Regions from separate parts of the Exiguobacterium sp. H66 genome, predicted to be linked through region 3. Evidence: riboswitches for the same ligand, from Rfam matches in the RefSeq annotation. Region 3 holds a riboswitch; each other region holds the start of a gene.

Region 1 (7,697 bases), on a different contig from region 3:
AACAAAAAAAGATGATCAGGACTAGACATCCTAATCATCTTTTCAATTATTTCGTAAATCCTTGCTCTTCAATCAATTGTTTGAACCAATGGCCGCTTTTCTTGACCGTTCGTTTTTGGGTCGCGAGATCGAGTCCGACAAAACCGTAACGGTTTTTATAGGCATTGCTCCAAGACCAGTTATCCATGAACGTCCATAAGTGATAACCTTTGACGTTTGATCCTTCCTCCAGCGCACGATGCATCCATTGCAAGTGAGAGGCGATGAAATCGATGCGATAATCGTCCTGAACACTGCCGTCCTCGTCCCGGTAACGTTCCTCCCCTTCTACACCCATTCCATTTTCAGAAACAAAACACTTGATGTTCCCGTAATTCTCTCGCAGGTTCGTCAAAATATCGTAAATTCCCTTTTCGTAGATTTCCCAGCCACGATATGGATTCATTTTTCTTCCCGGCATCTCGTAATAATCGAACAGATGCTCCGGCATGAAAGGTGCATCTGGATGCGGAAGGTGCTCTTTTACTTTGATGCGTCGTGGTTGATAGTAATTAATTCCGAGTAAATCAACGGTATTTTTCGCGATAAGTTCCAGGTCACCTTGAACGACCTCGGGCAAAGCACCTTGTTGTTCCAATAAATCGACCAATTCGGCCGGGAACGTTCCGAGTACGGAAGGATCCAAGAAAGAACGATTGAACAATACGTCGGCTACTTGGGCCGCTTTCACATCCCCAGCATTTTGGCTTCGAGGATAAGATGGCGTTAAATTCAAGATGATGCCAATTTCACCCGTCTGCTCTGTTTCTTTATAGGCCTGTATTGCAAGTGCACTCGATAAAATCGAATGATAGGCCACTTGAACGGCACGCTTGAAATCAACAACGTTCGGGTAGTGGAAGTCGTATAAATAGCCACCTTCTACCGGGACGATTGGCTCATTATGCGTAAACCATTTACTGACACGATCTCCGAATAGTGAAAAGCACGTTTTAGCATATTCTGTATAGGCGGTGACGACGGCACGACTTTCCCAGCCACCGATGTTTTGCAGTGCAAGCGGCATATCAAAGTGATATAGATTTACGAACGGTTCGATGTCCGCTGCAATCAATTCGTCAATCACACGATTATAGAAATCAATGGCAATCGGATTCATTTTCCCCTGCCCCTCAGGAAAAAGACGTGACCAGGAAATCGATATTCGAAACGAGTTGTGTCCGAGTTCTTTCATCAACGCAATATCTTCTTCATAACGATAATAAAAATCAGAGGCTACCGTTGCACTTACACCATCGAAAAAGCGATTCGGTTCTTGTTCGTACCAATGATCCCAAATGTTCGGTCCTTTTCCCCCCTCAAATGCTGCACCTTCCGTTTGTGTCGCTGAAGCTGCTGTTCCCCACCAAAAATCTGCAGGGAACGTATACTTTTGCTCTTTTGCCGTCGTAACTTCCGTTTGATTCATCTCATCCACGTCCTATCTCTATTTTTGAATTCAACCTACATGTTGATTTTCATCTCCGGCAACATTCGCTTCTTCTCGTTCTTTTTTCATATTCAAGCGGTCAATGAAGACTAGGAAAGGGAACCACACTGCCATGATAATGGCGAAGTTGACGAGTTGTAACAATCCGCCCGCCAGTGAATTCGTTGCCATCATGCCACTGATAAACATCGGCACCGTCCAAGGCACAGCAACTCCTGTTGGCGGCGGAACGATTCCTGTCGACATCGCAAAATAAGTAACGGTTACGGTAATCAACGGTGCAAAAATCCAGGGAATCATGATGAGAGGGTTCATGACGATCGGTAATCCGAAAATGATTGGTTCATTGACGTTAAAGATTCCGGGTCCGATTGATAACTTACCGATTTGCTTCAACTGTTTTGAGCGCATGAAGAGGAGGATTGCGACGACGACAGCCAGTGTCGAACCGGAACCACCAATTCCAACTGTATAAATTTCAATGAACTGTTTACTGATGATATTCGGGAGTTCTCCATTCGCCGTATAGGCGTTTAAGTTTTCAAGTGACAGAGTGTTCCAGATCGGATCCATGACCGAATTGACGATAACTTGACCATGCAGGCCGAAGAACCAAAACAATTGAACAAAAAAGATGGCGATTAATGTCGGAACTAAACCGTTCCCAAGATTCACGAGTGGTTTTTGAACTAAATTAAAGATTAAATCGTGGAGATTCGTGTCTAAAAGCGAGGTGATAGCGATGTTAATGCCAAGGAAAATGGAAAGTGTCAAAAGTGCAGGCACAAGAGCTGAAAATGATTTAGCCACAGCAGTCGGCACGCCAGCCGGCATTTTAATCGTCCAGTTTTTTTGAACGACAAATCGATAAATTTCTCCTGCTAAGAACCCTGTCATCATTGCAAGGAACATGCCTTTTGCACCGAGACGGTCAAGTGGAATGACATTACCGACAGGATCAGCAACATTTTCGACTGCTACAAAAAAAGGTGTTAAAAGTAAAAAAGAAACAAGGGCGATTACACCACCAAAAACAGCTTCTACATCATAGCTTTTCGAGAGATAATATCCGATACCGAAGACGACGAATAGTGACATGATTCCCATCGTCGCCGAAGGGGCGTTTCCTAATGAAGTTTTAAAAGCATCCAATACTCCAGGCGACATAAATTTATCTAAGAATGGTAAATTCGCAATAACAACGATTAATGAACCGAACATCGTAATCGGAAAAGCGAGCATGAACGCGTCACGTAACGTCTGAAGATAGCGGCTATTGTTTAAATATGCCGCAATCGGCATCAGGAAACGACTCAACAAATCGAACCACTTACTATTACCAGCCATTTCAATCCCTCCTCTTATTTTTGAGAAAATTTATGTTCCATCATTTCAACTAATCCTGACGTCAAATCAAGCATCGTTTGTGTCGACATCAAATGATCTTCTGCATGCAAAAGCAGTAAAGACAATGTCGTCGCCTCACCGCTCGCTTCTTTTTGGACTTGACCGAAATGAATCTGGTGCGCTTCTTGCAACTGTTCTCGGGCATCTGTTAATAACCGCTCAAATGCCTCAAATGATTCTTCCTTGTACACTTCGATTGCTTCACGAATCGTACTTCGCGCATTTCCACTATGCAAAATCATCATGAACGCTACTTGTTCCATCGTCTGTTCATTTGTTTTCATTTCTTCACCCCATCAACTTAACGGCTTGTTCATAGGCCGCTTTTCCGTCGGCCATTCCGTACGCCATCATATCGATGACTTCGACTGGTTTATCTGTCGCTTGTTGAAATTTTGATAATAAAAAGCGCATTTGTGGACCAATCAATACAACATCTGCTCCATCCATTTCTTTTAAAGCTTGGTCTTGACCGACTGCCCAAATTGTCGCCTCTTCACCAAGTGATTGGGCATGTTCCTGCATCTTAGTGACGAGAATACTCGTCGACATTCCTGAACTACACGCCAACATGATTTTTTTCATTTCAACCATTCCTTCCGCGTTTTGGAATCGCTTACAACTTTGATTATACGGATTTTAACATTCATGTCTATACTTGATTTTTATTTTGTTTATTTTTATTTTTAAAAAGTGTAGTGTTGTAATCGAAAACAACTTGGAGGAGGAACAATCATGGAAGAACTGATTTGTTTTGAGCCGATTTTACAGGAGCGGATATGGGGTGGATGTAAGCTTGGTGCATATGGATTTGATACGTTAGGCAAACACAACATCGGTGAAGCTTGGACTTTGGCTGATCACCAAAACGGGCAAACCAAGGTGAATGCCGGACGTTTTTCCGGTGATGCACTACGGGATTTATGGTCAAATCACCCTGAAATCTTTGGGGTGGACACAACGGAAGCTTTTCCTTTACTCATTAAGTGGATTGACGCTGCGGATGATTTGTCCGTTCAAGTCCATCCTGACGATCATGATGCCTGTCGCCTAGAAGGACAGCCTTACGGGAAAAATGAATGCTGGTATATCGTCGATTGTCCGGCAGACGCCACCATTATTTATGGGCATGACTTCAAAACAAAAGCTGATTTGTTGCGCGCTGTCCGTGAAGACGATTTAACTTCCGGCTTAATTGATTTGCCTGTTTCACCCGGCGATTTTTTTTACGTTCCAGCAGGTACTGTTCATGCTTTAACCGAAGGGTGTCTTGTCATCGAAATCCAGCAGAACTCTGATACCACGTACCGGTTGTACGATTACGATCGAATTGACCATTCGACCAACAAACCGCGTCAACTCCACCTTAAAGAAGCACTCGAAGTCATTCAATTTCCTCATTTCCAGTACGAGGAGCCTTATGTACCGACCTCTTTTTGTTCAAGACTACTGACAACCAACGCCTATTTTTTTGTCGAGGAATGGGCCATCCATGACATGATTACGATTGCACCACGAACTTCCTTCCAAGTCATCACTATCATCAGTGGCACGCTGATCATCAACCAATTGCGTTATACCGCCGGAGACACGGTTCTGATTCCGGCAAAAGTAACTTGTACCGTTTCTGGAAAGGGGAAACTTCTATTGACTGGTCCAAATCCAACACCGAAACAACGACTTCACATCGGAATTGATCTTGGTGGGACTCACACGCGTGTTGCCGCAATCAATCAGCACCATGTCGTAAAACAATATCGATTTTTGACAGAGGCGGCTGCTGGCCCGGACTATACAATTAATCATTTAAGACAAGCCATCCAAAAGCTACTTGAAGAATTTGAAGTCGAACGAATTGGTATCGCAGCGCCTGGTCCGCTTGATGCAGCAACGGGTCGGCTATTGTCACCTCCGAACCTGCCGGGTTGGGACGATGTAAATTTGGTTCGCCCGTTAGAAGAGTTCTTTAACATCCCGGTTTCCCTTGAAAATGATGCAAATGCCGCCGCGCTCGGCGAAGCATTGTTCGGGGCAGGCCAAGACTATGCATCCATCTATTACATGACAGTCAGTACAGGAATCGGTGGTGGATATGTCTATCAAAAGACGTTGATTCGAGGCGCACACGGATATGCTGGTGAAATCGGAAATACGATCATCGATGCTTCTGGACCGGAACACCCTGTCTTGAACAAAGGCTCACTCGAAGGATTAGCAAGCGGGACGGCACTTCAGACACGTGCTGATTTGTTGAACGAGCGTTCTGTCGCAACACTTCTTCGCAATCCACTGGAAAGACTTCGCTTCGTTAACCATTTAGCAACAGGCATCGCGAACATCATTCATACACTTGATCCGGAAGCTGTCATCATCGGCGGCGGTGTTACGGCTTCCGCCGATTTATTTTGGGAGGAGCTCTTACAAGCCGTCAATGCCCGTCTCTACCCGACGTTACGTCAAAAAACAATCATCCGCTTAGCTGCATTGGAAGGAAATGCCGGTGTCATCGGTGCTGCCCATTTAAATCGGATGAACGCCGAATAACTTCATTGTTCCTTTTGAACAGACTTTACTACTTTTTTTTAAAAACAGACTTGAAACTTTTTTCTGAAATATGATAAGGTTTTCTTATTAAAAGAATATGACTATTCTATCGATGAGGTAGAGGCGCGGTCTTAATGAGTATTTGATCTGAGGATGACAACGAGGACGATCAAGGAAAGGTAATGCTGCCGAAGTATCGTCAAGTGTCTGACTTGATGGTACTGGTCGAATTGGGAAATACCCGTTCGATTGCCATACGTATTTTGTATGGAGCGCTCCAATTCGGCTAAGAAAGACGCATCCAGCAAGGGTGTCGGCTTTGTTGCCGGTGCCCTTGCTTTTTTGTATGCAATGGGTCTCATCTTCTAAAAAAAGAGGAGGAACCACACAATGGTCAATTATTCAGATTCAATCGTTGCGCTCATTCCAGCTGTCATTGCAATCGCACTTGCAATCGTGACGCGCAAAGTCGTTATTTCACTTGGTGTCGGTATTTTGATTGGTGCTTTATTGCTGCATAGCTTTAATCCAATCGATACGGTCGTCTATCTCGGCAAAAACATCTTTAGTCTATTTTGGGCGGATGGGGCGTTAAATGAATGGAACGTCTTATTACTCATCTTCTTACTATTACTCGGTGTTCTATCGACGCTTATCCAAACATCGGGCGGTGCACATGCCTTCGGTGAATGGGCAACAACACACGTCAAGACAGCGCGCGGCGCTCGCCTCGCAGCATTTGGTTTAGGTATTTTAATCTTCATCGATGATTATTTCAACAGTCTTGCTGTCGGGAATGTCAGTCGTCCGTTAACGGACCGTCGTGGCGTCTCGCGTGCAAAACTTGCGTATATTATTGACTCGACGGCTGCTCCAGTCTGTGTCATCAGCCCGCTTTCAAGTTGGGGAGCGTTCATCATCTCGATCATCGCTGGTATCTTAACGACACATTCGATTACGGAGTATTCCGCATTCAGTGCTTTCATGATGATCGTGCCCCTCAACTTCTATGCGATTTTCGCTCTATTGCTGACGCTTTACATCGCGTACACAGGGATTGCGGTCGGACCGATGCGGACGCATGAACTTCGTGCATTAAAAGGTGAACTTTTCGACGCAAGTAAAGGAACACCGATGGGGATGGCAGAGGAAGTCAAAGAACACGAAGGTGGAAAAGTACGTGACCTCGTCGTTCCGATTATCGTTCTCGTCATTGCAACAGTTTCCGCATTACTCTTTACCGGTGCTCAGGCACTCGCTGCTGACAATCGTGCATTTACGTTGATTGGTGCATTTGAAGCGACAGACGTAACACGTTCACTCGTTGCTGGTGTCGTCATCAGTTTAGTCGTTGCTTTCCTGATGTTGATTGGTCGGAAAATCCCGGCGCGCGAATACGGACACAGCATCTGGGCTGGGATGAAATCCATGTGGCCTGCTGTCGTCATCTTATTATTCGCTTGGACAATCATCGCTGTTATCGGTGACATGAAAACAGGTGAGTACTTAGCAAGCTTCGTCAGTAAGTCGATTTCTGCTTCGTACCTCCCCTTCTTATTGTTCTTGATTGCAAGCTTAATGGCATTCTCGACAGGTACAAGTTGGGGAACATTCGGTATCATGCTGCCGATCGGTGCTGACCTCATCATGGCGGTCGAACCGAATCTCTTACTTCCGACGCTCGCTGCCGTTCTTGCCGGATCCGTCTTCGGAGACCACTGTTCACCAATTTCCGATACGACGATTCTCAGTTCGACAGGTGCCGGTTCGCATCATATCGATCACGTCACGACACAACTTCCGTATGCGTTGGTTGGTGCAGCGACATCGGCAGTCGGCTACCTTGTGCTCGGTTTAACCGATTCATCAATCATCGGCTTCATCGGTGCACTCATCGCCTTCTTACTCGCACTCGTCGTCCTGAATGTCGTCTCGAAACGCGGTAAAGTACCAACTGAACTTCGCGCTGAATAACAAAAAAATAACGCTCAGCTTAGCCGAGACGAGAAAAAAAGAAGGGATTGCCATCTACCGTGATGTGCAATCCCTTCTTTTAAGTTGTAGACAACATGGTATGAAGAAATAAAAAGCGTCTTGTTTCGTTGCTTTCCTCGGGCGAGGCGCAAGCCGTTGCTCCTTGATCCTCACGGACAACGAGCAGGGTCTTGCCTGCCTCTGACAGTGCGTTAAAAACGCACTTTTCCCCGTAGGAGTCAACGAAACGTGATGCTTTTTAGGTAATACCGTGAGAGAAATC
Region 2 (7,697 bases), on a different contig from region 3:
TGTCTCGCCCGCTGATTGCTGAAAAGCTCGTCGAAGTTGCGCATCAACATGGCGCAACGGCCGTTGCACATGGTTGTACGGGAAAAGGAAATGACCAAGTCCGGTTTGAAGTTTCGGTCGCAGCACTCGATCCTTCACTGGAAGTCATCGCCCCTGTACGGGAATGGAAATGGTCACGTGAAGAGGAAATCGCTTATGCAAAAGACAACAATGTCCCGATTCCAATCAATCTCGACAGCCCATATTCAATCGATATGAACCTTTGGGGACGGAGTAACGAATGTGGTGTCCTTGAAAACCCTTGGACAGAACCGCCGCAAGATGCTTATGCACTGACGGTCGCACCGGAAGAAGCACCGGATCAAGCAGAAGAAGTCATTATCGGTTTTGAAGCGGGTGTTCCGACTTCAATCAACGGAACAGTCTATCCACTGGCGAAGTTGATTACAGAACTCAACATCATCGCTGGGGCACATGGTGTCGGACGGATTGACCACGTCGAGAACCGTCTCGTCGGAATCAAATCGCGGGAAGTGTATGAATGCCCGGGAGCAACGGTCTTGCTAAAAGCCCATGTCGCACTCGAGACCATCACATTGACGAAAGACGTCGCTCACTTCAAACCGATTTTAAGTCAACAATATGCAGAAACAATCTACAACGGTTTGTTCCATGCGCCGTTAACGAAAGGCCTGAAAGCATTCTTAAAAGCGACGCAACAAGACGTCACGGGCGAAGTACGGGTCAAACTCTACAAAGGGAATGCGACGGTCACAGGACGTCAGTCACCGGTGTCACTTTATGACGAGAAGCTTGCGACGTATACGAAAGAAGATGCGTTCGATCATGAAGCAGCGAAAGGATTCATTAAATTGCACGGTCTTGCGATTGCGACACACGCAAGTGTTCATCGGCAGGAAGGCGTGACAAAATGACGAAACTTTGGGGCGGACGGTTTACAGAAGGGGCTTCCGCTCAGGCTGAAGCGTTTGGGGCATCGATTTCATTTGACCAAAAGCTTGCGGCAGTTGATTTAGAAGGAAGTCTCGCCCATGCCAATATGTTGTATCAACAAGGTATCCTAGAAGAGACGGAATGGAAAAAAATCGAAGCGGGTCTCAAGACGTTACGAGCTTCGATTGGAACACATGTCTATTCGCTTGCTGACGAAGACATCCACATGAATCTCGAACGGTTGCTGACGGAACAAATCGGACCGGTCGCAGGCAAATTGCATACAGCGAGAAGTCGGAATGACCAGGTTGCGACGGATTTACATTTATGGATGGAACAACATGTGGTTGATTTAATCGAAAGCCTACGCAACTTGCAGACGGTGATTACGGAACAGGCTGATGTACACATCGAAACCGTCATGCCGGGGTATACCCACTTACAGCGGGCACAACCGATTTCACTTGCACACCATCTACTCGCGTATTTTTGGATGTTCGACCGTGACGTAGATCGTCTGACAGATAATTTGAAACGGATTCGGATTTCGCCGCTCGGTGCGGGGGCACTCGCCGGGACGACATTCCCGATTGACCGTTTCAAGTCAGCGGAACTGCTCGGATTTGAGCACGTCTATCCGAACAGCCTCGATGCTGTATCGGACCGTGACTTCGTTATTGAATACCTCGGGATTGCTTCGACGGTCATGATGCACCTCTCACGCTTTTGTGAAGAAATCATCATCTGGGCGTCGCAAGAATTTTCATTCATCGAATTGTCAGATGCATTTTCAACGGGTTCGAGCATGATGCCACAAAAGAAAAACCCGGACTTTGCTGAATTGATTCGCGGAAAAACAGGGCGTGTCTATGGAAACCTGATGGGGTTCCTGACGACGATGAAAGCATTACCGCTCGCTTACAATAAAGACATGCAAGAAGATAAAGAAGGTGTCTTCGATACGGCAGATACCGTTTTACAATCCGTTCAAATCTTTACGGGAATGCTCGAATCGGCAACGTTTAAGACAGAAGCGCTCAAGAAGGCGACAATGCAAGACTTCTCGAATGCGACGGAACTAGCAGATTATCTCGTCACAAAAGGTGTTCCTTTCCGGGAAGCGCATGAAATCGTCGGAAAAGCGGTCCTCCATTGTGTTCAGACGAATTGTTTCTTAAAAGATTTAACGCTTGAAACGTATCAAACGTTCCACTCCGTCATCGCGGAAGATGTTTATCCGCTCCTCGACCCGGTGCAAGCAGTGGCAAGAAGAGGAAGTTACGGCGGGACAGGTTTTGCTGCTGTTTCTGTACAACTCAATCAAGCGAAGAAAAAACTCGCGGATTAACGGAAAAATGAAAAAAATTTAGCAAATGACTGGATTTAACAAAAAATGTTTGCTATAACTGTAACTAACAACCGACAGATAGAGGCGCGGATGACATCAGTAACATCATTTATTGAAGCGAGCATGCTGAGTGATGTGAAAGGGGAAATCCGCCGAAGTGAATGAGAAAGATGCTTCTTCTCATTTGCTGGTACAACGGTTAAGATCCGTTGTACTGCCGAAACCGATGTTTCGGAGCGCTATCTTACGTAAAAGAACGAAAGACTTTGTCTTCGTTTGTCCGATCGTGATAACGACGGGCCGTAGGAACGCTCCTACCGGCCCGTCGTTTTTTTCTGTTTCGGGACAAAGGAGATAGGATTGTGACAACTGTACTTAAATTTGGTGGTAGCTCGGTCGCGACTGTCGAACAGATTCAGTCAATTGCGAATTATTTAAAAAATCGGACAGAACAAGGTGAAAAATTAGTGGTCGTCGTCTCTGCGATGGGGAAGATGACAGACTCGCTCATCGCACAAGCGCAAGCAATCACGGATCGTCCTGAACGACGTGAACTCGATCGATTGCTCGCAATCGGCGAAGAACAAACGATTTCGTTACTCAGCATCGCCTTAAATTCCGTCGGAGTAAAAGCCTTATCACAAACAGGTGCGCAGGCAGGAATCAGCACGATGGGGGTTCATACGAAAAGTAAGATTAAACAAATTGACGGGGACTTGTTACGAAAGAAACTCGAAACCTATGATGTCGTCATCGTCGCCGGATTCCAAGGTGTCAACGAGCTCGGGGATGTTACGACACTCGGTCGTGGTGGATCAGACACAACGGCTGTCGCCTTAGCGGCCGTCCTTGATAAGCGCTGTGAAATCTATACGGATGTCGACGGTGTCTATATGGCGGATCCGCGGATTCATCAAGCGGCACAGCCGATTCCACAAATTTCATATGATGAAATGATGGAAATGAGTGCACTGGGATCGAAGGTCATGGAGATGCGCAGCGTTGAACTCGGGAAAAAATACGGCGTGCATATCTTTGTTGGGAAAACACTTGAATCGGAAAGAGGGACTTGGATCATGGAGGCAACAGAAACGATGGAACAAAAAGCAGTCACGAGCGTCAGTGTAACGAAAAATGTTTTGACGGTTTCAATCAAACACGTTCCACAAACCAATTCAGCAGTCGCCGACATTTTTGAATTGTTATCGAATCGCCATGTCAATATCGACATGATCAGTCAAACGACCTTTGATAGTGACGTGTTCCTTTCGTTCTCTTGTCCACTCGATGAAGAAGAGTTTCTCGAAGAGGCACTGAAAGATATCATCGATCGTTTTCCGACCGTTAAAGTCGATCGTCATAACGAGCATGCCAAGTTATCGGTCGTCGGAATCGGAATGCGTGACGCAACGGGCGTCGCATCAAAATTATTTGCGACGTTCCGTGCCGAGAACATCACGTTTTATCAAGTCACGACATCAGAAATCAGTATCTCGTATACAATCGCACAAGCAGATATCGAACGAACGGTCGCGGCGATCGCGAACGCGTTTAGCCTGTAAGGAGGAATGAACATGTACCACGTAGCAGTCATCGGTGCGACAGGCGCCGTCGGACAAAAGATGTTACAAGTCTTGAGGGAACTCGATTTTCCAGTCGGTCAACTGTCGGCGTATGCTTCAGAACGATCAGCAGGAAAAGTCGTTTCGTTTAATGGAACGGACGTAACGATTACAGCTTTATCGGAAGACATCATCCATCACGGGATCGACGTCGCATTATTCGCAGCCGGTGGAGCAATCAGTGAACAGTATGCCCCCTTGCTGGCAGAACACGGAACACTTGTCGTCGATAATTCAAGTGCTTTCCGGATGCAAGAGACGATTCCGCTCGTCGTACCAGAAGTCAATCCGGAAGCGGTCAGCAGCACCGACCGACTGATCGCTAATCCGAACTGCTCGACGATTCAATCCGTCGTTGCCCTGGCACCACTCAAACACTTAGGTTTTGAACGAATCACGTATACGACATATCAAGCAGTCTCCGGTTCCGGTCAAAAAGGAATCGAGGATTTAGCACGAGGCAGCCGCGGTGAAGAACCGGTCAACTATCCGCACCCGATTCATGATAATATCTTGCCGCATATCGATGTCTTCTTAGAAGACGGGTACACGAAAGAAGAGCAAAAAATGATTGACGAGACACGGAAGATTTTTAGCCAACCGAACTTACCGGTCAGTGCGACGTGTGTCCGTGTTCCCGTCACAAATTCGCATTCAGTTGCAATCAACGTGACGTTTTCAAACGAGACGACGGTCGAAGCGATTCGCACAGCACTTGCTGACGCGCCAGGCGTCGTACTGGTTGATGATGTTTCGCGAAATCAGTACCCGATGCCGCTTGATGCAAGCGGGACGGACGAAGTGTACGTCGGGCGGATTCGTCAAGATCAAACGCTCGCGAACACATTCCATCTGTGGTGTGTCGCGGATAACATTCGAAAAGGCGCGGCGTCAAATGCAGTCCAGGTCGCGCGTCATGCTTTAGAAAACGGCATCCATTCTTAATCATACTAAGGAGGAATTTAACATGTTCAAAGGAGCAGGAACAGCACTCGCGACACCGTTCAATTCAGCAGGTGAACTCGACTTAGTCGTTTTTGAACAGTTGATTGAACAGCAACTTGCAGCCAATATCCAAGCGCTCGTCGTCGCCGGGACGACAGGTGAAGGATCGACGCTTTCGAGCGAAGAGTTCGAAACGTTACTTGAGACAGCAGTCCGTGTCACGGCAGGTCGTGTTCCGGTCATTGCCGGTACGGGAACGAACAATACGGCACAGACGATTGAAAAAACGAAAACGGCTCAGCGGCTCGGAGCGGATGCAGCGATGCTCGTGACACCGTATTACAATAAAACGTCACAAGCCGGTTTGATTGCTCACTTTACCGCAGTCGCGGATGCTGTCGAATTACCCATCATGTTATACAACGTACCTTCACGGACGGGTGTCGCGATTGCAGTTGAGACAGCTGTGACACTCGCGGAGCATCCGAACATTCAAGCATTCAAAGAAGCGAGCGGGGATGTCAGTTTCATGGGTGAATTGATGACGGCACTCCCCGAAGGTTTTGCAGTCTTCTGTGGCAACGACGATCAAATCCTGCCGTACATGGCATGGGGAGCACAAGGTGTCATCTCGGTCCTGTCGAACCCGTACCCGGCAGAAACACAAGCGCTTGCTGAAGCCATGCTCGCAAACGACTTAGTGACGGCACGACGCATTCAAAGTGATTTAATGCCGGTCATTGCAGCGATCTTTAGTGACGTCAACCCGATTCCTGTTAAAGCAGCACTCGAAGAAATTGGGTTTGCAGTCGGTGCACCACGCTTGCCGCTCGTTCGTCAATCCGAAGCCGGGCATGCACACTTACTCGAGACGATGCATGCTTATAAAGGAGTGGTTCGATGAAGCTTGCCATTCATGGATATGGTGCGACAGGGCATTATGTCGAGGAATTGGCACCCGCTGAAGTCGTCGCCGTTATCGATCAGACGAAGTCAGCGGAGAAAATTCCTTCGTATCAAACGGTGTCCGAGCTAACAGAAGAAGTCGATGCCATCATCGATTTCTCTCATCCGAGCTTGTTGCCGGATTTACTGGCGTATGGCCTCAAAACGAAAACACCGCTCGTCATCGCGACGACCGGATTTTCGGAAGCGGAGTTACAAACGATAAAAGACGCTTCGACTGAAATTCCAATTTTTCAGTCGTACAACATGTCGTTCGGGATCGCGATGATGCAGCAATTGTTACAGGTGCTCGTACCACTCGCCAGTTCGTTCGATATCGAACTGTTAGAAAAGCACCACAATCAAAAGGTCGATGCACCAAGCGGGACGGCAGAACTCTTATTGCGGACGATTCAAGAACTCCGTGACGTCCAGCCGATCTATGAACGTGAATCGACACGGGAAAAACGCCAAGCGTCTGAGATCGGCATGCACTCGATGCGTGGTGGAACAATTTTCGGTGAACATGAAGTGTTGTTCGCCGGGGTCGATGAATTGATTGAAATCAAGCACACGGCATTATCAAAAAAAGTATTTGCTTCAGGTGCGATTAAAGCAGCCGAAGCACTCATTCAAAAATCGGCGGGACTCTACACGTTAGAGACGCTCTACTCACAGGAGGATTCACATGTTACTAACTGATGCTTACGAAATTGCGAAATTCATTAAAGATGCTAAAAAACAGACACCGGTCAAACTTTACGTCAATGGCGATTTAGCGGGCTTGACGATTGAAGGGGCGACAGCTTTCGGATCGGATGAATCAAAAATTTTCTTTGCAGATGCAGGACTTGCTGCGACTTTCTTAGAAAAGTATTCAGACCGGATCACGGACGTCCACGTCGAATACGATCGTCGGAACAGTGCTGTACCGATGCTTGACACACGTCACTTGAATGCGCGAATCGAACCGGGTTCGTGGATTCGGGATCATGTCGTCATCGGCGATAACGCCGTCATCATGATGGGTGCAATCATCAATATCGGTGCATCGATCGGAGATGGTACAATGATTGATATGAACGCCGTCGTCGGAGCACGTGGCACGATTGGGAAAAACGTTCATGTCGGCGCAGGTGCCGTGGTCGCAGGTGTCCTTGAGCCACCTTCAAAAACACCGGTCATCATCGAAGATGGTGTCTTGATCGGAGCGAACGCTGTCATCTTGGAAGGCGTTCGTGTCGGAAAAGATGCAGTCGTTGCAGCAGGCAGTGTCGTCACAGAAGACGTCCCTGCAGGTAGCGTCGTTGCTGGAACACCAGCACGCGTCATCAAACAGAAAGACGAAAAAACAGCAGAGAAGACGCAATTAGTGGATGATTTACGTTCACTCTGATTGACGTCGAAGAGGAGGAAAACACATGGCAGTGGATACACAGTATGGTGAAGCGATTTGGTTAGACGGGATTTTTCATGATCCAAAAGAAGCGAATACGAGCGTCATGTCACACGCGATTCATTACGGAAGTGGTTTTTTCGAAGGGATTCGTGCTTACGCGACGCCTGACGGTCCGGCAATTTTTCAATTGACGGAACACATCGAACGTCTCTTCCGGAGTTGCGCGTTCTATCACGTCACGATTCCATATACAGTGGAAGAACTTGTCCAGGCAACGATTGATCTCGTTGCGAAAAATGGCTTTGAGTCTTGTTACATCCGTCCATTCGTTTTCCTCGGTACACCGTGGCAAGCCTTGATGGCAAAAGATACGACGGTTCACGTCGGCATCTCGTGCTGGGAGCTTGGTGAATACTTCGATAAAGGTGTCGGCATTCGTGCGAAAGTCGCTTCTTATCGTCGGGTATCGTCAACGATGATGCCG
Region 3 (7,697 bases):
AACGATAACGAGGAAACATAGGCCAAATGCGAATAGCGGACCAAACGGGAATGCCGGTGCAACGTACGGTAAGTCACGTAACGCATACCCTTGGGCGACGAAACCTTTTCGGAAACGGTAATGACTGATCGCGATCCCGAGCCACGCGATAAATCCTGTCATTCCGGAAGCATTCAGTAACCAAAGATAAACTTGTCCACCGAACATCGACGTCAAGAAACAAAGCGCACCAATCGCCCCTGTCGCGAGTAACGCATTCCGCGGCACACCGTTTTTTGAGACTTTCGCAAATAGTTTCGGTGCATCACCTTGTCGTGCCAGTGTGTAGAGCATCCGGGTTGAAGCATACATCCCGGAGTTCCCGGCAGACAAGACGGACGTCAAGATGACCGCATTCATCAATGCTGCTGCAAACACGAGTCCTGCTTTTTCGAAGACGAGTGTGAACGGACTGACGGCAACATCCGTAATATCATTTGAGACAAGGCTCGGACTTGTGTATGGAATCAACATTCCGATGACGAAGATCGCAAATACATAAAATAATAAAATCCGCCAAAACACCTGTTTAACTGCTTTCGGGACATTTTTTTCCGGATCTTCCGACTCGCCTGCTGCGATTCCGACGAGCTCCGTCCCTTGAAAGCTAAAACCTGCGACAAGAATGATACCGATGACAGCTGGAATCCCTCCGACAAACGGTGCATCACCTAAGCCAAAGTTTTTGAAGCCTGCTGGTGGCTCCGAAGTAAAGATACCAAAAATCATCGCGACTCCTACACCAAGAAACACGATGACCGTGACGACTTTAATCATCGCAAACCAGTACTCGGCTTCACCGAATCCTTTGACCGAAAAATAATTTAATCCAATCATTAAAAGTAAAAACAGCGCGCTAAAATAGACGCCCGGAATGTTCGGGAACCAGTAATGCATGACGATTTGTGCTGCGACGAGCTCGACGGCAATCGTGACGGCCCAGTTGTACCAATAGTTCCATCCTAAGGCGAATCCGAATGAAGGGTCGACGAACTTCGTCCCGTACGTCGAGAACGATCCTGCGACCGGCATATAGGCGGCCATCTCCCCAAGGCTCGTCATCAAGAAGTAGACCATCAATCCGACGATTGTATAAGAAAGTAACGCACCGCCCGGTCCTGCCGCTGCAACAGAGGCACCTGACGCGATGAATAAACCGGTCCCAATCGCTCCGCCAATTGCAATCATCGACATATGCCGGGCTTGAAGCCCTCGTTGTAGCCCTTCTGCTGTGGAATCAAGGGGGTGTTGTTGCTGTTGTAAATTGTTCATGTCTGTCGCTTCTCTCTTTTTATAATTTTTGAGAGGGCGCAAAAAAGCGCCCTCACCTTCCAAGAGGAAGATGAGAACGCAACATATCGATGATGCGTCTCATTCTACCGTCGTGAAAGATAGCTCCCCATAAACCGCAAACGGTTCATGACAGTATTAGACCTGTTTGATCTAATCCCAATCGCTGACTTTCAAAGTAGTCTACGATTTCGGCAATTCTTCCTTTTGAGCTATTTCATCTGCCGCTTGACGACATCCGTAACCCGACTCATAAGAATCGCAACCTCCATCCCACTGGTTGAGTGAGAACTAATTAAGTTGATTTACTAATTCATTACTTCGACATAGTACATAATATGTTTCTTGTTTGTCAATTTATATTTTTGAATCCTACCGTGCTCATAGTAAAATTCCGATATTTTTAGTACACTAAATGGTAGAAGGTAGTACAGAAAGGATGTTGCTCAGATGGGACAAGAACAACATGACCAATTGACATATCGATTAGAAGAACAAATGCGCGTGATTCTCCGGACGTTGCGCCGTGAGTTGAATCAACTGTTTGAAGGTACTGCCACGCGAAGTGAATTCTTCATCTTACGCAGCTTATCTGAAAACGGCCCCCAGCGTCCGACATTACTCGCGGAACAGTTCGAACTCGCGACAAGTCAGGTCACCGCTTTGACAGATAAACTTTATAAGACCGGTTTTGTGACACGGACACGCTCGACGGAAGATCGTCGTTCAATCGTCCTCGCCTTGACTGACGAGGGAGAGGCCGCTTTTCGGAATCTCGAAGTCGTCCGTCGCACATATCTTCAGGAGCGATTCGGCACTTTATCTGAAGAAGAACTGAACGTGATGATTCATGTATTTGATAAAATCCTTGCGACAATGGATGAAGAAGTCGTCTCATCCAATTAATAAATTAAAAATCAAGAGAAAAACAGAGGTTTTGTTCTGTTTTTCTTTTTTTATTCTAAACATTCAGACCTCCTATACCGTTAGTAGAACGAGTATACTCAAAGTATATAATTGGAAGTATACTGCAGGAGGAGTTGGGAGGATTTGTTGTCTATTATGAATAACTTCATCATAAATTTTTGTCTCTTATTCACGACAATCACGCTTTTATTTTTACCTTTTCGAAATCAACCAAGAATTACACCAAAATCAAAGCTTGAATCACGCCTTATTTTAGGTTGTGTAGCTGGTGCAATTGCTGTACTCCTCATGTTCAACAGCATTCAAATTGATATTGCCCGGATTGACTTACGCATCATTCCTGTCGCAATTGCCACATTATTTGGCGGATTGCCTAGTGCCCTCATCACGGGAGTCATGATTATCGGAACGCGTTTTTTAATTACACCTGCTGATCAAATCGAAGGAGCGATTCTCGCTTCCGTCATCATGGTTTTATTCATTTTGACAATTGGCATAGCACGCAGATTTTTACGTAATACATTGCTGACCTTTGAATTAATGATCGGAATCGGTATTCTCTATTCGTTACCAGCCATCTATGCACTGACAAACAGTTGGGAAACGTTTTTCAAAGTATCGGTTACGTACATTTTCTTTAACTTATTAGCCGGACTCGTCACCTATCGCTTATTAGCCGAACTGAGACGACATTTTGAAAATATCCAGTACCAGCAAAAACTTGCGATGACCGACGCCTTGACGGGTCTCGCCAATCGCCGACGTCTGGACGACTCCCTATCACTCGTCGGATCGGATGACGACGGATATTCACTTATCCTGATCGATATCGATTTCTTCAAACACGTTAACGATACATATGGTCATGATGTGGGCGACGATGTGTTGCGGCAACTCGGAACGACACTTGCCTCTATTGTACGTCCGGATGATTTAGTCGGTCGGTACGGCGGAGAAGAATTTTTGATCATTTTACCGAACACATCATTGAAGGATGCGAAAAAAATCTCTGAATTAGCGCGGACGACAGTCGCCCGTAACCTGTTCCCGACTGCAAATGTACCTGATTTGAAGATTACGATTTCGTTAGGAATTGCCCATTCGGGTGGATCCCATACATCACTCGAAGCATTGCAACAAGCGGATAAAGCACTCTATGCTTCAAAAGAGCACGGACGTAACCAAAGTACGATTTATACGAAACAGCTGGAATTCCGTCAAGCGTAATCTAACGTTATATCCGACTAGCACCAAAAGCGCCATTCCCTCACATCGGAATGACGCTTTTTAGTTCATTTTTTAGACAGTCCCTGGGCGTGTCTAAGGGAAACCAATACTTTCAACTGTTCCGAAGACGATCATCTGACTGAGCTGATTTGCCATATACTCGGAGGAATACGGACGATCATTTCGTAACCACGACATCAAGAGCCCGAGTTGACCACCAATGACGTAGTTCAGTAATAAATCCCGATCCACCGGAACAGAGACACTTGTCGTCTCCCGGAAAGCAAGACGGTAGTTTTCTTTTAACGTATCCAAGAAACGGGAGATGAACGTCTTGACTGTTCCTTGGAGCAGCATCGTCCGGTAAAAGCGCTCGTTTTGCTCAATGTGGATGAACAAACGTGCAAAGTAACGACTGACGCGTTCGACTGTCGGAGGCTCGGCCGATTGTTTTCCTGTAATCCGAATCGCTTCTGCGAGCAACGTCATGTGCTCCTCAACGATTTGATCCAGCAAATCGTATTTATCTTTATAGTGCGCATAGAAGGTCGAACGATTGACCTCAGCACCATCCGTCAACATTTTGACGGTGATCGTCGAAAAGGAATGGTGTTCAAGTAAATGAAATAGCTCTGTCGTAATACGTTCACGTGAACGTTTAGGACGCGGATCGCACGACTGATTCATTTAAAATTCAGCTCCTTTTTACGTATTGTATCCGTTAACAAAGACTTTTCCAACATTTTGTCGGAAATTGTTGGTTGTTTGTTTGTTATGCACCCATATAATTAACTGTATTAACTACTCCTCCCCAGAGGAGTCTTTTTTATGAGACCGCACTGGGGCGATCAGCTAGTAACAGAAAGGATGCAACTTACTCATGAACATGAAGAAATTATTAATCATCAATATTTTAACGCTCGTCGTTTTAATTGGTGGTGGCGCAATCGGTTATTATTACTACGATCAAGCAACAAGTTACGTCAAAACAGAAAATGCCAAAATCGACGGTAAGATGATTACAATTGCTAGTCCTGGCGCTGGAAAACTCACTGACTGGACGGCAAAAACAGGACAGACACTCGATAACGGGGCGACACTTGGTCACGTCATGATGGCACAAACTGGTCAAAAACCGGTTGATGCGTCAATCGAAATGCCAGCAAAAGCAACCGTCGTTCAGTCGATGGCGACAGAGAACGGTTTTGTTGGTGCCGGTACGCCGCTCGCTTACGGATTTAACTTAAATGAATTATGGGTCACAGCAAACGTCGAAGAAACAGAAATCGATGAAGTCAAAGTCGGTCAAGCCGTCGATGTCTATGTCGATAGTTATCCCGATACAACACTTTCGGGTGAAGTCGAACAAATCGGGATGACAACAGCAGGCACGTTCTCGATGATGCCGTCATCGAATGGAAACGCAAACTATACAAAAGTCGCGCAAGTGATTCCCGTGAAGGTGTCGCTCTCACAAGAAAAATCACTCGACATTCGCCCTGGTATGAATGTGACCGTCCGCATTCATAAGGATTAAGGAGGGACGCTTATGTCTACGACCTTCCTCTTTGGATACATTGTGTTCATGCTTGTCACGTTCCTTGCAGTCAATTTGATTGCACGCCGGGCACGGCAACCGCGGGTAGCTGGCGCAGGAGGTCCGGCGCTTGATGAAACATTGATTGAAGCAGAAGCGGTTGGCGCGATTCCAGCCGCCCCTGCTCCGCAAGCGCAAGCGACGATTTCAACGGAAAACATCAGTATCCCGAAAGTCATCACTGTCCTGTTAATTGGAATGTTCATCGCGATTTTGAATCAGACATTAATCAACGTCGCTCTTCCTGTCTTGATCAACGACTTCAACGTCACGACGTCGACAGCACAGTGGTTGACGACCGGATTCATGCTCGTCAACGGAATCTTGATCCCAATCAGTGCGTTCCTCATGCGAAGCTATACGTTTCGCCGCTTGTTTCTCGTCTCGATGACGTTGTTCTTCTTCGGATCGATCATTTGTTCGATGGCGATGAACTTCCCGGTCATGATGATCGGACGTGTGGTCCAAGCAGCCGGGGCCGGGGTCTTGATGCCGCTCGGTACGAACGTCTTCATGACATTGTTCCCACCCCATAAACGGGGAGCTGCGATGGGCATGCTCGGGATTGCGATGATTCTTGCACCGGCGATCGGACCAACGATCACAGGATATGTCATTCAAAACTACGATTGGCACGTCATGTTCTATGCAATGGCCTTCTTTGGTCTCTTAACACTTTTGCTTGGATTTGCCTGGTTCAAACTCGTCCAACCGTTATCAAAACCAAAGTTCGATGCCCTCGGTGTTGTCTTTAGTACGATCGGGTTTGGTAGTCTCTTATACGGATTCAGTGAAGCCGGAAACGACGGTTGGGACAGCCCTGTCGTCATCAGTACGATCGTCATCGGGTTACTTGGTATTGCCGCCTTCGCTTTGCGTGAGCTTGCGATGGACGACCCGATGCTGAACATCCGTGTCCTAAAAGTACCGGAATTTTCATTCACCCTCTTCATTAACGTCATCGTCACGATGGCCTTGTTCGGCGGGATGTTGCTGCTGCCGATTTACTTGCAGAGCATCCGTGGTTTTTCACCCGTCGACTCAGGTCTCTTATTACTGCCTGGTTCATTGATCATGGGAATCACCGGTCCTTTCGCCGGTCGACTGTTCGACCGGTTCGGCATTCGACCGCTTGCCATCTTCGGTCTGACGTTGATGACGTACGGAACATGGGAATTGACGCAACTTGATTTGAACACGTCTTACTATTCCATCATGGGCATCTATATGCTCCGGTCCTTCGGGATGGCGTTCATCATGATGCCGATTATGACAGCTGGCATGAACGCTCTGCCGATGAAGATGATTCCTCACGGAAACGCGACACAAAATACATTACGCCAAGTCGCTGGATCAATCGGGACGGCCATCCTCGTCACGGTCATGACCCGTCAAACGACAGCTCATCTCGCGGACGATGCCAACCAGTTTACGACACTTGACCCAACGCTCTCGCAACACCTTGGTGAGCTCGGACAACAGCTTGGTAGTCCACAAGCCGCATCCGTTAGCTGGTTGACGCAATTGACGAAACAAGCGACGATCAGTGGAATTACAGATGCCTTTTGGGTGGCGACTGTCTTGTCTGCTCTCGCACTCGTATTGTCATTCTTCCTTCATGGAAAAAAAGAACCGAATTTAGATTAACGCGTCTTATCCAGCCAGTTGACGGCACATCGTCAGCTGGCTTTTTAATCGTTCACCTTTGCACTTCTTCTCTAATATCGCTACACTAGGTTCATTGAGTTCATATCAAAAGGAGATGCTTTATGGTTGCCTTCCTTCAATTTTACGCGTTCATTTTCGCCTGTTGCTTCGCGTGGCAGGTCGGACGACCATCTCTTTCCTGGTCGCAAAAAATCTCGCGTGCGTTTTTAACGAGTATCAACAGTCTCTTCGTCTTTTTCCGTGCTTCGGTCTCGATTTTCTTACTCGTCGGTCCGTTAGTGCTTGTCTCGTACTATGTCTTTCCGAACCTCTTACAGTTCGAAGGTGGTCTCGCAATCGTCATCAGCGTGCTCGTTATTGGTCTAATTGATCGGCTCGTCAGCCTCGTCATCTTACCGCTTATCCGCTCGTTTTTCTTGAAGCGTAAACGCATCATGCCGCAGTTGCTTGAAGCAACTTTTTATACGTTGTCCATGACGGTCTTGCTTTACATTAACTTGACGGCTGTTCCGGGTGTCGAACTCGGACTTGCGATCCCGATTTTCTTTGGTTTCACAATTTATTTTGCACATTATTTAATGGCATTACTGCGATTACGCCAAGTCAAAAAGAAACTCGCTACGACAGCAAGCAAAAAACAATAACCACATGAAACGAACGATGACTTCCATTGAATTCTAGTCACCGTTCGTTTTATTTTTCGGATTACCATTGACAATGATAATCGTTATCATTTATATTTTAAGAGTACTTAGGTCAGGAGATGATAGTGATGAATGCACGACAACTCATTTTAGAACGACGTTCGGTTCGTTCCTACACCGATCAACCTGTTCCATCCGAAATGATTGAAGAAATCTTAGAAGCAGCAATTTATGCACCGAATCATAAGTTACGCGAACCATGGCGTTTTGTTCTCGCGATTGGTGAAGGACAAGTCCGGTATGTC

What was found. A riboswitch is a leader RNA that binds a small molecule or an ion and turns the genes downstream of it on or off. The one in region 3 is predicted to bind lysine.
Region 1: it holds a riboswitch for lysine, as region 3 does, so the genes downstream of both, KNP88_RS08335 (Na+/H+ antiporter NhaC family protein) here and KNP88_RS12910 (amino acid permease) in region 3, are expected to answer to the same signal.
Region 2: it holds a riboswitch for lysine, as region 3 does, so the genes downstream of both, KNP88_RS10830 (aspartate kinase) here and KNP88_RS12910 (amino acid permease) in region 3, are expected to answer to the same signal.

Annotation. Positions count from the first base shown of each region.
Region 1 covers NZ_JACSMQ010000004.1:80,031-87,727, reverse strand. Annotated here, with positions in the region: gene KNP88_RS08360 (glycoside hydrolase family 1 protein) at 47-1,468, opposite strand; gene celB (PTS cellobiose transporter subunit IIC) at 1,499-2,836, opposite strand; gene KNP88_RS08350 (PTS sugar transporter subunit IIA) at 2,851-3,180, opposite strand; gene KNP88_RS08345 (PTS sugar transporter subunit IIB) at 3,185-3,481, opposite strand; gene KNP88_RS08340 (type I phosphomannose isomerase catalytic subunit) at 3,632-5,440, shown strand; lysine riboswitch at 5,551-5,726, shown strand; gene KNP88_RS08335 (Na+/H+ antiporter NhaC family protein) at 5,831-7,414, shown strand.
Region 2 covers NZ_JACSMQ010000006.1:44,003-51,699, forward strand. Annotated here, with positions in the region: gene KNP88_RS10820 (argininosuccinate synthase) at 1-935, shown strand, start outside; gene argH (argininosuccinate lyase) at 932-2,302, shown strand; lysine riboswitch at 2,374-2,552, shown strand; gene KNP88_RS10830 (aspartate kinase) at 2,665-3,864, shown strand; gene KNP88_RS10835 (aspartate-semialdehyde dehydrogenase) at 3,877-4,869, shown strand; gene dapA (4-hydroxy-tetrahydrodipicolinate synthase) at 4,892-5,773, shown strand; gene dapB (4-hydroxy-tetrahydrodipicolinate reductase) at 5,770-6,516, shown strand; gene dapD (2,3,4,5-tetrahydropyridine-2,6-dicarboxylate N-acetyltransferase) at 6,503-7,210, shown strand; gene KNP88_RS10855 (branched-chain amino acid transaminase) at 7,236-7,697, shown strand, end outside.
Region 3 covers NZ_JACSMQ010000008.1:93,108-100,804, forward strand. Annotated here, with positions in the region: gene KNP88_RS12910 (amino acid permease) at 1-1,311, opposite strand, end outside; lysine riboswitch at 1,424-1,608, opposite strand; gene KNP88_RS12915 (MarR family winged helix-turn-helix transcriptional regulator) at 1,780-2,235, shown strand; gene KNP88_RS12920 (GGDEF domain-containing protein) at 2,392-3,483, shown strand; gene KNP88_RS12925 (TetR/AcrR family transcriptional regulator) at 3,577-4,170, opposite strand; gene KNP88_RS12930 (HlyD family secretion protein) at 4,364-5,020, shown strand; gene KNP88_RS12935 (DHA2 family efflux MFS transporter permease subunit) at 5,033-6,727, shown strand; gene KNP88_RS12940 (hypothetical protein) at 6,850-7,392, shown strand; gene KNP88_RS12945 (nitroreductase family protein) at 7,521-7,697, shown strand, end outside.